One region of the Arthrobacter sp. BI5 genome, then DNA from elsewhere that is predicted to be linked to it. Evidence: riboswitches for the same ligand, from Rfam matches in the RefSeq annotation. Region 1 holds a riboswitch; each other region holds the start of a gene.
The links. A riboswitch is a leader RNA that binds a small molecule or an ion and turns the genes downstream of it on or off. The one in region 1 is predicted to bind thiamine pyrophosphate.
Positions count from the first base shown of each region.

Region 1 (4,352 bases):
CGCTTAGTTCGGTCGTGGCGGACACCGCACCGGCCACCGGGGCCAGCAGTCCCGCCAGCGTCAGGGCGAAGGTCGACTTCCCGGAACCGTTGGGGCCGGTGATGGTCAGCGCCTGCCCGGCCCGGACCTGCGCCGTGATGCCGGACTGCACGGGCGCGGGCGGGAGCGTGCGGAACCCCCGCAGCAGACCGGTGCGGCGGGGGCGTTCGCGGGACACGGCCAGCCCCTCGGCGGCCAGCAGCAGCTGGCCGGCCGCCGCGCCGCCGCCGGCCCCGCCCCACAGGGTACCCCCGGGGGCTCCGCCGGCACGGGCCCGGGTGGCAGGCACATGGCCGGGCACCCAGACGCCGGCGGCGATGAGCAGGTCCCGTGCCTGCTCCAGCACCTGGTCCGGGGGCCCGTCCAGCAGCACGGCGGAGTCCGTGGCGGTTCCGGGCTGCAGCACGACGATCCGGTCCACGAGGTCTTTCCAGACGGCGACCCGGTGCTCCACCACCACCAGGGTGGCCCCGGTCTTGTCCAGGCACCGTCCCACGGCGTCGCGGACCTCGAGGACACCGGCCGGGTCAAGGTTGGCGGTGGGCTCGTCGAGCAGCAGCAGGCCGGGCCGCATCGCGAGGATCCCGGCGAGTGCCAGCCGCTGCTTCTGGCCGCCGGAAAGCGACGACGTCGGGTGCTGCAGCGGCAGGCCGCCCAGCCCGACGTCGTCGAGCGCCTCCGCCACGCGGCGCCAGATCTCCGCCGGGGGCACGGAGAGGTTTTCGGCCCCGAAGGCGACGTCGTCGCCAAGCCGCGACAGCACCACCTGGGTCTCCGGGTCCTGCTGCATCAGCCCCGCCCTGCCGCGCCGGGCCCGGGGCGGGGCGCCGTCGATCAGCAGGCTGCCCGTTTCGTCCGAGTCCTCGGCGTCAGCGGCGGCCGCGGGCGAAGCAGCGGCTGCAGCTGTGCTGTCCCCGAGCACCCCGGCCAGGGCATGCAGCAGTGTGGACTTGCCGGCGCCGGACGGCCCCAGCAGCAGCACACGCTCACCCGGTCCGATGTCCAGATCCAGGCCGCTCACGGCGGGCCGTGGCCGGCCGGCGTGCCGCCAGCCCCAGCCGCGGGCGGTGACAGCGGCCGGCCGGACGGCGTCGGAAGTTCTCATGCGGGTGCGGGCCTCAGGAGAAGACGGGTTCCGACGCCGCCTTGCGGGAGCCGAAGGAGCCCAGCACCCCGGTCTTGGCCAGGCCGCGGGTGGCCAGCCAGGACAGTCCGCCGGCAATGACGGCTCCGGAGATGGCGCAGAAGATGATGTAGGCGAGCTTGTCGCCGGTTTCGTACGCGATGTTCCAGCCCCACGGCAGGAGGGAGTCGTTCAGGCCGCAGAAGAGGCCCGCGCCGGCGCCGGCGAGCAGGGACACCGGCAGGTTGAACCGCTTGTACAGGAAAGCGGCGAAAATGAGTTCGGCGCCGAGGCCCTGGACGAAGCCGGAGAACAGCACGGACGCGCCGTACTGGGAGCCCATGATCAGCTCGCCCGTGGCGGCCACGGTTTCGCAGAACAGTGCCGCTCCGGGCTTGCGGATAATGAGCATGCCCAGCACCGCGGGGATCATCCAGCCTCCGGCATAGAGCCCGGTCAGCGGCGGGTAGACGGCGTTGAGCGGAACGGAAACAAGGTTGGAACCCTGGGACCAGGCCCAGAAAATCACACCGCCGGCTACAGCGATCAACGCCGCCACCACAATGTCGACCACGCGCCAGTTGTACTTGCCGGTGGTGAGTGTCTGCTTCGCAGAAATATCAGTCATGTCGTCCTCCTGAGGTACAGGAGGGGAGGGTGTTCCGGCGGCGCCGCGGCTTCCGCCACGGGCGCCGGGCACCCTGAGAACTCGACTCCCTTGCGCCGGTACTAACCGGATCAGGTTCGAGGGTCTGCGGCTGTCCGCACTCTCAGCGCCCACCTACGGTTCCCTGGAGTGTTCCAGTGATGCCCGACGGCGGCGCTCCCCTGTCGTATTAAAATCGCCCTTGTGGGCTGGGCCAGTTTACACCCGTTGGGGTTGCGCCGCGGTGGGCAGCTAACGGAAGCTGAATCCCATGAGCGACGCACCAGTTCCTTCCCCCGAGTACGACCCGGACTCCGCGGAACCGCAGCCGCAGGGGGCCCTGGCGGCGCTCATCGGCCGCATCCTGACGGAGATCGACGAACTGCAGTTCGAGTCCTTCAGCAAGGACGACGCCCTTGACCTTGGGCTCCGCCTGGTGGAACTGGGCCGGCAACGCGCCCACCCGATTGCCATCGACATCACCAAGGGTGAGCAGGTGCTGTTCGACGCCGCGCTGGAGGGCGCCACCCCGGACAACGATCGCTGGATCAAGGCCAAACAGCGCACCGCCGCGCGGTACGAAGTCCCGTCGCTGCTGGTGGGCCTCCGGGCGCGTGCCGCCGGGCGCAGGATCGAGGACAACGCCTGGTTCGACCAGCAGGAGTTTGCGGCCCACGGCGGCTCCTTTCCCATTTACCTGCGCGGCACCGGGATGGTCGGCGCCGTCACCGTGTCGGGGCTGCCGCAGAAGGCGGACCACGAGCTGGTGGTCGAGGCCCTGACGGAGGTCCTTGGCCGCCCGGCGTCACCGGGACGCTAGGCTAGGGGAAGCCCTGTTTCCTCCCGCAAGGAGTACGACGTATGAACATCTTCATCAAACTGCTCGGCACCGGCATCAGCCTCCTCGCCGGCTTCGTCGGCACCAAGGTGGTCGACACCGTCTGGGAAAAGACCACCGGCAACAAGCCGCCGAAGGGCCACGACGACGACGTTCCCACCACGCTGCGGCAGGCCCTGACGTTCGCCCTGATCTCGGCGTCGGTCAGCGCCATCATCCAGGTCCTCGCCAACCGCGGCACGCAGCGGGCGATCACCCGCTTCGCCAAGACCCAGGACCTGGTCTAGAGGCACTGGTCTGAGCGCGCATGAGCCAGTGCGCCTCGTCGAGGTGCACTGGCCGCGCCGGCGGCGTCAGTCGTCGTCGTCGGTAAAACCGCGTTTGCCGGCCGCCTGCTGGACGACGGCTTCGAGCTCGTCGGCGCTGAGCAGTTCCGGGTGCAGGTGCTTGGTGCGGTAGCCGGCGCGTCCCACCATGTGGGCCGAGACCGGCACCGTGAGCAGCTGGAAGATCCATGCCACCCCCAGCACCGGCCACACCCACCAGGTGCGCAGCTGCAGCCCCACCGCGCAGAGCAGCAGAAACAGGCCCAGCACCTGCGGCTTGGTGGCGGCGTGCATCCGGCTCATGAGGTCGGGGAAGCGCAGCAGGCCGATAGCCGCGCCGAGGGACATCAGCGCCCCGACCACCATGAACACGGCGGAGACGGCGTCGATCACGGCGTCGGCCGAGGTTGTCTCAGGACTCATTGGGCTGCTTCCTCCGGTCTGCCACGAAACGGGCCACGGTCACCGAGCCGACAAAGCCGATGATGGAGATGGACACCAGCAGCATCAGGTTGTTCAGGTGCCGGTTCACGGCCATATCGATGCACAGCGCCGCGCCCAGGATGGCGAGCAGCACGTCGGCGGCGAGCACCCGGTCAAGCAGCGAGGGCCCGCGGGCGATGCGGATGATCGCGCCGGCCGCTGCGAGGGAGAGCACGACGGCGGTGATGGTCTGGACCAGCGGCATCATGTGCCCACCTCCTGCTTCAGTGCGGACAGTTCGGCCGGGGTGCCCATGATCCGGATCAGCGCGGCCTCGGTGTCGCGGACCTCCATGCGGAGCTTGTCCGCATCCTTAGCGTCGCGGACGTTGATGCCGTGGATGTAGAGCGTGGACGTGGACCGGTCCACTTCTACCACCACGGACCCCGGAATCAGCGAGATCACATGCCCGGTGGCGGTCACCAGCAGGTCGGAATGGCTCCGGAGTCGGACGGCGACGACGGCGCTGATCACCTGCGGGCCCCGGACCACGGCCAGGTACAGGACCTGGAAGCTGGCCGCCACTACCTTGCCCAGGAAGATCACGGCGAAGGGCACGGCGCGCAGCACGTTGAACCGGCCGCCCAGTTCTACCGGCGGCAGGTAGAACAGCCGCGCCACCACCACTGCTATCAACGCACCGAAAAGCAGGTTCCCGGCGCTGAAATCCTGCCAGAGCGCACCCCAGACGATGACCAGCCAGACCAGCAACGGCAGTTCCTGGCGCAGCGAGATTCTCTTCCGCGTCATTTCCCGCCCTCCTGCCGCGGCGGCTCGGCGATCGCGGGGACCGGCGCCTCGTCCCCCAGCACGGCCTGGATGTAGGCTGACCGGTCCAGCATTGCCTCGGCCGACTGGCCGGCCACCCGGAACAGCGGCCCGGCGAACACCGTCAGC
Region 1 is NZ_CM155264.1:3,689,362-3,693,713, forward strand. Features, by position in the region: gene AC1MED_RS17120 (ABC transporter ATP-binding protein) at 1-1,144, opposite strand, end outside; gene AC1MED_RS17125 (ECF transporter S component) at 1,158-1,790, opposite strand; TPP riboswitch at 1,860-2,002, opposite strand; gene AC1MED_RS17130 (heme-degrading domain-containing protein) at 2,080-2,628, shown strand; gene AC1MED_RS17135 (DUF4235 domain-containing protein) at 2,670-2,933, shown strand; gene mnhG (monovalent cation/H(+) antiporter subunit G) at 3,000-3,395, opposite strand; gene AC1MED_RS17145 (MrpF/PhaF family protein) at 3,385-3,663, opposite strand; gene AC1MED_RS17150 (Na+/H+ antiporter subunit E) at 3,660-4,205, opposite strand; gene AC1MED_RS17155 (Na+/H+ antiporter subunit D) at 4,202-4,352, opposite strand, start outside.

Region 2 (4,352 bases), 1.2 Mb from region 1:
CGGCGCCCGGACCCCAGGCTAGGAGGGTGCGCCTAGGGAGGGCGCGGGCAGGTAGACCTTGCCGCCGGCTGCCAGGAATTCGTGGCTTTTCGCGCGCATTCCGGCTGCCGTCTGTGCCAACGCAGCCTGGGAATCGGCGGAACCGTATTCGTCCCGGATGTCCTGGCTGATCCGCATGGAGCAGAACTTCGGCCCGCACATGGAACAGAAGTGGGCTGTCTTGGCCGGTTCGGCCGGCAGAGTCTCGTCGTGGAAGGCCTCCGCGGTCACCGGGTCCAGGGACAGTGCGAACTGGTCCCGCCAACGGAATTCGAACCGGGCCTTGGACAGGGCATCGTCGCGTTCGTGTGCACCGGGATGCCCCTTGGCCAGGTCGGCGGCGTGGGCGGCGATCTTGTAGGTGATGACGCCGGTCTTCACATCGTCCTTGTTGGGCAGGCCCAGGTGCTCCTTTGGCGTGACGTAGCACAGCATGGCCGTGCCGTACCGGGCGATCTCCGTGGCGCCGATCGCCGAGGTGATGTGGTCATAGCCCGGTGCGATGTCCGTGACCAGCGGCCCCAGTGTGTAGAACGGCGCGCCCTTGCAGAGTTCTTGCTGGCGCGCCACGTTCTCCCTGACGAGGTGGAACGGCACATGTCCCGGGCCTTCCACCATGACCTGGACATCGAACTCCCAGGCCCGCTGCGTGAGCTCGGCCAGCGTGTCCAGTTCGGCGAACTGGGCAGCGTCGTTGGCGTCCGCCGTCGACCCCGGCCGCAGCCCGTCGCCGAGTGAGAAGGCGACATCGTAGCGTGCGAAAATTTCGCACAGCTCGTCGAAGTGTGTGTAAAGGAAGTTCTCCTGATGGTGCGCCAGGCACCACCCGGCCATGATGGAACCGCCGCGGGACACGATTCCGGTGACCCGGTTGGCGGTCAACGGGACGTACCGCAGCAGCACTCCCGCGTGGATGGTCATATAGTCGACGCCCTGCTCGCACTGTTCGATCACGGTGTCACGGAAGATTTCCCAGGTCAGGGCGTTCGCTTCGCCGTTGACCTTTTCCAGGGCCTGGTAAATCGGTACCGTGCCGATCGGGACGGGGGAGTTGCGGATTATCCATTCGCGGGTGGTGTGGATGTCGTCCCCGGTCGACAGGTCCATTACCGTGTCTGCGCCCCATTGCGTGGCCCACTGGAGCTTGTCGACCTCCTCGGCGATGGAGCTGGTGACCGCGGAGTTGCCGATGTTCGCGTTGATCTTGACCAGGAACGCCTTCCCGATGATCATCGGCTCGGACTCCGGGTGGTTGATGTTGCTGGGGATGATGGCCCGGCCGGCGGCGACTTCGCTGCGGACGAGCTCGACGTCGCAGTTCTCCCGCAGAGCGACGAAGCGCATTTCCGGTGTCACGATGCCCTGTCGTGCGTAATGCATCTGTGTGACCGTTCGGCCTTCGACGGCGCGGCGGGGCTCCGGCGGCGCGCCCCGCCATTCCGCCGAGGCGGCACCGCGCCGGACCGCGGACTTGCCGTCGTCGAGCAGGTTGCGTTCCCGGCCGCTGTAGGGTTCCGTGTCCCCGCGTCCGGCGATCCATTCACTGCGGAAGCCGGCGAGCCCTACTACCGGGTCGCTGCCCGGTCCCGCGGTGCGGTACACCCGGAAGGGAGGATTCCCGACGCCGCCAGGGGATGGATCCAAGGCAATTTCCGTCACCGGGACGCGGATCCCGCCGTCTTCGACATACGCGAGGGCATGAGACTTAAGGGACTGCGTCACGGGAGTTGCGTCGCTGACGGGATTCTCCGCTGGTGCGGCGTCGTTTCCGTTCCGGGCAGGGCTGTGCTGTGGATTTGTTGCGCTCAAAGAACTACTCACTTCCTTCGCCGGCATTACCCGGACAGGTTCAACGGTCGCAGGCTGCACCAGCCTGATCTCAGCCCCTGCAGGGGCACCCGTGTGGTCGTAAACGAAGCTACCACAGGGCGCCGGGAAGCCGTCGCGGGAGCCCGGTCGTCCCCGTGTTAGCGTGGCATCGTGATTCAGCGCAGGGCCTTGCCCGGCATCAGGGCCGCGACCATTGAAGACCTCCCGGGCCTACCGGCCCTCGAAGCAGCGGCCGACCGCCTGCTCGAAGTGGAACTTGGGTGCCCGCCGTTCCCGGCTCCGGAGCAGGCGGGCCCGGATGATCGTCTCTTTGTTTTGGTCGCCGGAAGCCCTCCGGTCGGATTCGCCCGGGTCGACGAAGTCTGCGGCCAGGCCCATCTTGAACAACTCTCGGTGCATCCCGACTTTGCCGGGCGCGGCATCGGAAGGGCCCTGGTGCAGGCAGCCCTCGGCGAGGCCCGCCGTCGTGGTTATGAGTCCATGACGCTGTGCACCTTTGCGGGCGTTCCGTTCAATGGACCCTTTTACGCGAGCTGCGGCTTCGAGCTGGTCGCCGGGCCTTCGGGTGCCCTGGCCGCCGCGCGGGAACGCGAAGCCCAATGCGGGCTGGATGAGCTGGGCCGGCGGATTGCGATGCGGATTAAGCTTTAGGCCATGAGCAGCATCATCGAATTCAGCGGCCCCGTCCTCACGGCAGCCGACCAGGAGCGGCGCGGACTGTGGGCCGTCGACGGCAGGCTGACCTTCACCCGCCCCGCGGCCGCGCCGGATCTGGTCCTGGACGGCTGGGTCATCCCGGGCCTGGTCGACGCGCACTGCCACATCGGGCTCGGCCCCGGCGGCGACGTCCCGGACGAGGTCGCGGAGCGGCAGGCCCTGACCGACCGCGACGCCGGGACCCTGCTGGTCCGCGATGCCGGCGCGGTCCATGACACCCGGTGGATCCAGCAGCGGCGCGACCTGCCGCGCATCATCCGCTCCGGCCGGCACATCGCGAGGACGCGCCGGTACCTGCGGGGCTTCGCCATCGAGGTTGAACCCGGGGGCCTGGTGGAGGCCGTGCGCAAGCAGGCCCGCGCGGGGGACGGCTGGGTCAAGCTGGTGGGGGACTGGATCGACCGCGACGCCGGCGACCTCGCCGCCAGCTTCCCGGCCGGGGCCGTCAAAGACGCCGTCCGGGCGGCGCACGACGAGGGCGCCCGCGTCACGGCGCACTGCTTCGCGGAAGACACCCTTGATGACATGCTCGACGCCGGGATTGACTGCATCGAACACGGCACCGGGCTGCTGCCCCGGCACCTGCCCCGTTTCGTCGAACAGGGCGTGCCGATCGTGCCCACGCTGATCAACATTGCCACCTTCCCGGACATCGCGGCCCAGGCCGAAGGCAAGTTCCCGCGCTACGCCGCGCACATGCGCTCACTCTGGGAACGCCGGGCCGAGCGGATCCTGGAAGCGTACGAAGCCGGCGTGGCCATCTACGCCGGGACGGACGCGGGCAGCGTCATCAAACACGGCCGGATCGTCGATGAAGTCGAGGCCCTGCACGCCGCCGGACTCCCGGCCGCTGCCGCCCTCGACGCCGGAACCTGGGCCGCCCGGGGCTGGCTCGGCGCCGAGTCGATCGCCGAAGGAGCCAGCGCGGACGTGCTCGTCTGCGCCGAGGACCCCCGCCGGAACCTTGCGACCCTGCGCGAGCCCCGGGGCATCGTGCTGCGCGGGGAACTGGTCGGTCGAGGGCATGTCCCGCATTAGGAATAAATTGAAGCTTCAAGTAATTTAAGTCTATGCAAGGTCACCGAAGGTCGGTGGCCACAGGACCACCGGAGCGTTTCGATGACCGCAGAAGCCAGCACCCAGGATCTCCTTCCCGCCGAACTCACCATGGGCACCGTGATGCTCAAGGTCGGGGACATGTCGGTCATGACCGATTACTACCAGCGCGCCCTCGGCCTGGACATCGTCGCCGAGCAGGACGGCGGCCTCTACCTCGGGCGCAAGCGCAAGCCCCTGGTCCACCTGGCCCCCGCCCCCGGGCTGAACCTGCCCTCCCGCGGCGAGGCCGGCCTTTTCCACACCGCCCTGCTGTTCGAGGACCAGCCCTCACTGGCCGCCACCGTCGCCTCCGCCGCGCAGTACGAGCCGCAGTCCTTCACCGGCAGCGCCGACCACCTCGTCAGTGAAGCCTTCTACTTCAACGACCCGGAGGGCAACGGCATCGAGCTGTACTGGGACCGGCCCCGCGACGCCTGGTCCTGGGACGGCAAGAACGTGGTGATGGACAGCCTCGCCCTGCCGCCGCAGCGCTACCTCGAGCAGCACCTCACCGAAGCGTCGGTGGCCGGACAGCGCGAGGCCGATGCCGGCGTCGGGCACGTCCACCTGCAGGTCGGCGACGTGCAGTCCGCCCACGACTTCTACGTCGGGACGCTCGGCTTCGAGAAGACGGCGGGCTGGCACGGCCAGGCCCTGTTCGTCTCCGC
Region 2 is NZ_CM155264.1:2,453,301-2,457,652, reverse strand. Features, by position in the region: gene thiC (phosphomethylpyrimidine synthase ThiC) at 19-1,875, opposite strand; TPP riboswitch at 1,844-1,951, opposite strand; gene AC1MED_RS11310 (GNAT family N-acetyltransferase) at 2,020-2,520, shown strand; gene AC1MED_RS11305 (amidohydrolase family protein) at 2,524-3,624, shown strand; gene AC1MED_RS11300 (VOC family protein) at 3,706-4,352, shown strand, end outside.
Region 2: linked by a shared signal. The riboswitch ahead of thiC (phosphomethylpyrimidine synthase ThiC) and the one ahead of AC1MED_RS17125 (ECF transporter S component) in region 1 are both predicted to bind thiamine pyrophosphate.

Region 3 (4,352 bases), 1.4 Mb from region 1:
GATACCGGTGATCTTGACCTTGGTCAGTTCCTGACGGTGACCCTGGCGCTTCTTGTAACCGGTCTTGTTCTTGAACTTCTGGATGACGATCTTCGGACCACGGAGGTCTTCGAGGATCTCAGCCGTAACCGTTACCTTGGCCAGGTCCTTGGCTGCAGACGTGACCTTGTCACCGTCCACCAGGAGCAGTGCGGGCAGCTCAAAGGTGCTGCCGGCTCCACCGGGGACGCGGTTCAGGGTAACGAAGTCTCCAACGGAAACCTTCTCTTGGCGGCCGCCTGCGCGGACAATCGCGTACACCACTGGGGAACTCACTTCTCTCGACGTTTATTACTAGATTTGCGTGCGGAACCTGGGGCCGAAGTGTTCGGACCGGCTCACGCTGTGCCTCAACGCCGGTGGATTCCCCGGGGGAACCCATGAGCTATCCCGTGGAAAGTCCTGCCCGCAGGGCGGGTGAACTGTTCCTCAGGGTCATAACCCAAGTGTTGGCGTAAGCACCGAAGATCTAGACTACGCTAATTTTGCCTTCGGTCGCAAACGAGGCTGGTCCCGGCGAGTAGTGCGTGACAGGCACCACACCGTGGGCCAGGGGGCCCAGGAGGTGGTGCCGCAGCGACCTTCCGGAACCGCGCCCCATCATGTTACCGGCTGCATCGCCCGGGCCGGCTCAGGCGTGCAGCCTCGGCGCGTCGAAGAATTCCACCTCATACCGGCAGGAGTGCTCGAAGGCTTCTGCCATGGCGCGTCGCTCCGCCTCGGAGGCCCCGCGGCCCGCCGCGTCGGTGTACCTGATCGCCTGCCGGGTCGCCTCCGCGAAGGCCTCGTCCGCGTAGGTGCGCAGCCACTCCGCGTAGGGATGCGCCGTCGGGGCGCCCGCAGCGAGGAATTCGCCATGCAGCGTGGCGCCGACCTCGGCGTAGAGCCAGAAACACGGCAGCGCCGCCGCGACCAGCACGCCGTAGCTGCCGGCGAGCGACGCCGCGTGGAGGTGGTCCACGTAGGCCTTGGTGACCGGTCCCGGCCGGGTTGCGGCTGCGCGGCCGGCCAGCCAGTTCCGGTGCAGTTCGGATTCGACTTCGAGGCACTGCTGCGCCGAACGGGACCAGAAGAGCTGTTCGGCTTCCGACGGCGCGAGGGCGGCGGCGCGGGACAGCACCCGGGAGTAGCCGTTCAGGTAGAGGGCGTCCTGGCTGAGGTAATAGGCGAACTCCTGCTCCGGCAAACTGCCGTCGGCAAGCCTGCGGATGAAGTCCAGGCTGTAGATCGCGTCCAGTCCGGCCGCCGCGTGCCCGGCGAGGGCCGCTGCAAAGCCACCCTCGTCGGGCAGTTGTGTCGGGGCCGGTGCGGCCGGCTGCAGGTGGTGGAAATGGTGCACGGGACCGTTGCCGGATCCGACGTCGAGGCGGCCGGCTTCCCGCAGCGCACCCAGCAGCCAGGGCTTGACCTCACGCAGCGCCGCCTCCCAGTCCCCCGCACGCGCCTGCACCGTGGCCAGCGCCGAGGACAGGGAGCAGCCGGTGCCGTGGCTGTTGCGGGTGGCGATCCGCTCGCCCGGCACGACCACCGTTTCCTGCCCGAGCAGTCCCCCGGTGTTCACCAGCGCGTCCGGACAGCCGCCGCCGTCGTCATGGCTGCCTTCTTCGCTGTCCTGGTTGATGTCGCCGAGGTGGCCGCCCTTGACCAGCACCGTGGTGCCGGCCAGGGCGGCAAGCCGCTTGCCTTGTTCCAGCGCCCCGGCCCAGTCCGCGGCGGGCGGTTCGTCCAGCAGCATGGCCAGTTCGGCCAGGTTCGGGGTGATGAGGTCGGCCAGCGGGAGCAGGGAGCGCAGGGCCGCCTCGGCGGATTCCTGCAGCAGCCGGTCGCCGCTGGTGGCCACCATCACGGGGTCCAGGACCACGACGGCGGGACGGGCCTTCTGGAGCCACGCCCGGACGGCCTCGATCACCGCAGCGTCGCCGAGCATGCCGATCTTGACCGCGTCGATGGTGATGTCGTCGCTGACCGCCTCCAGCTGGGCGGTCAGGAACGATGCCGGCGGCACGTGGACGGAGCGGACGCCCCGGGTGTTCTGGGCCGTCAGCGCCGTGATGGCGGCCATCCCGTAGCCGCCGTTCGCGGCGATGCTCTTCAAATCCGCCTGGATGCCGGCGCCGCCGGAGGGGTCCGAACCAGCGATCGCCAGCACCCGCGGAATCCGCGGCAGTGTGGCCGCGGCGGGGTCGGTGCGCCCTGTGTCCGGGAAGGCGGACTGCAGGATGGATGCCGGGCGGGTTGCGGCCGGCCGGGTGGGTTGCGGCTGGGTTGATAGTGGCTGGGTAGATGCAGGCTGGGTCGATGAAGACAAGAGACATCCCTTCGCCGGTGCTAACCGGACAGGTTCAACGGGTCTGGATCTCAGCCGGCTCGATGCGCGGCACCCCGTGTCAGTCCCCCAGCCTAGCGTTCCCCGCCGGCAACTCCCCCGTCCGCACCTTCCGTGACGGCGCCCCCTGGCGGACGCCCGTTAACGGGCTCGCGGGTACCGCCCGGACCGACCGATGTTACGTCGATTCCGCACGATACCCGCGGGCCGTGGTGTCTGCTGGGTCTTAGAGCTCCGACGCCGGGACGCCGACGCCGAGGATGACCGGCTCGTTGGCCGCGGGCTTCGCGGCTTCCTTCGCCGGCTCCGGGGCCTTGGCTTCATGGACGGATCCGGCTGCTGCCGACGGAGTGGCCGCGCGCTGCTGCACGGACGTCTCATTGGCGGCTCCCTGGGCGCGGCTGGCGCTTCGGTTCCGGCGCACCCGGCGGGGTGCGGAGCTCTCCACTGCCGCAGCCTGGCGGGCCGGTGCTGCGGGAGCCTGTGCTGCGGGTGCCTGCGCCGCGGGTGCCTTGGCAGCTTCCCGGCGGACGGGTGCCTGTGGTGCCTGGGCCTGAGCCGCGGGTGCCTTGGGCGCTTCCTGCCGGAAGGTGGCCTGCGCCTCCCGGTTCCGGACACTCGGCGGCTGGATCCGTGCCGTCTGGGCACGGCCACGGCCGCGGGTGGCGCGGGGCGGTGCCGCTGCAACCGGTGCGGCGGGTTCCGCCGCCGGGAGCTCCGCGGCCCGTGCAGCCGGTTCCGGCGCTACGGTTTCCGCCACTACGGTGTCCGCAGCGGCCGGGGCCGCTGCGGCAGGCTTGCCGGCCTCGGCGTCGCCCAGGTTGGCGAATGCCTCGGTGAGCAGGTCCAGGGTCAGCGCGGGCTGCGGGGTCTCCTCCGCGTGCTCGACGAACGGCAGGGCTACCTGCTCGCCGCCGAAGGTCAGCACTGCGGCGGGACGCCCGGCTGCCTCCTCCGTCGAAGCCAGCTCCACGGCCGCATCGAGGGCGGCCTGCCGGGTTTCGGCGTCGGGCGCTGCTGTCGCGTCGCCGTCGTGCAGGTGGGCGGCGTGCGCGGCGGCGGCGATGTTGGCCAGCGCGGCGCGGGTCGCTTCTGCCTTGGCGTGGCGCTCAGCCTCGGTGGGCTCGGCGTGCGCCGGGGCGGGTGCGGCCGGCATGGACTCGCCGGCTCCCTGGCCGCCCTTGCCGCGGCGGCGCTTGCGCTCAGTGCGGGCGGCGGGCTGGTGCTCGGTCCGCGGGACGTGGTGTTCCGCGGCGACGGTGTTGGCGCGGCGGTGTTCGACCGGCTCGTCGTGGGTGACGATGCCGCGGCCGGCGCAGGCCTCGCACTGTTCGCCGAAGACCTCCAGAAGCCCGGTGCCCATCCGCTTGCGGGTCATCTGCACGAGCCCCAGCGAGGTCACCTCGGCGACCTGGTGCTTGGTCCGGTCCCGGCCCAGGCACTCCACCATGCGGCGCAGCACGAGGTCGCGGTTGGATTCCAGCACCATGTCGATGAAGTCGATCACGATGATGCCGCCGATGTCGCGCAACCGCAGCTGCCGGACGACTTCCTCGGCCGCTTCCAGGTTGTTCTTGGTGACGGTTTCCTCGAGGTTGCCGCCGCTGCCGGTGAACTTGCCGGTGTTGACGTCCACCACGGTCATGGCTTCGGTGCGGTCAATCACGAGGGAGCCGCCGGAGGGCAGGAAGACCTTGCGGTCCAGGGCCTTGTGGATCTGCTCGTCGATGCGCCAGGCAGCGAAGATGTCCGTGTCCTTGGTCCACTTCTCGAGCCGGCCCACCAGGTCCGGAGCCACATAGGTGACGTAGGCCTCGATGGTGTCCCAGGCTTCCTCACCGGAGACGATCAGCTTGGAGAAGTCCTCGTTGAAGACGTCGCGGACCACCTTGATGGTCAGGTCCGGTTCGCCGTAGAGCAGCTCCGGGGCGAGGATCTTGGTGGACGTGGACTGGCTCTCGATGCCTTCCCACTGCGCGCGCAGACG
Region 3 is NZ_CM155264.1:2,321,502-2,325,853, forward strand. Features, by position in the region: gene rplU (50S ribosomal protein L21) at 1-303, opposite strand, end outside; gene AC1MED_RS10545 (bifunctional hydroxymethylpyrimidine kinase/phosphomethylpyrimidine kinase) at 671-2,257, opposite strand; TPP riboswitch at 2,337-2,434, opposite strand; gene AC1MED_RS10550 (Rne/Rng family ribonuclease) at 2,592-4,352, opposite strand, start outside.
Region 3: linked by a shared signal. The riboswitch ahead of AC1MED_RS10545 (bifunctional hydroxymethylpyrimidine kinase/phosphomethylpyrimidine kinase) and the one ahead of AC1MED_RS17125 (ECF transporter S component) in region 1 are both predicted to bind thiamine pyrophosphate.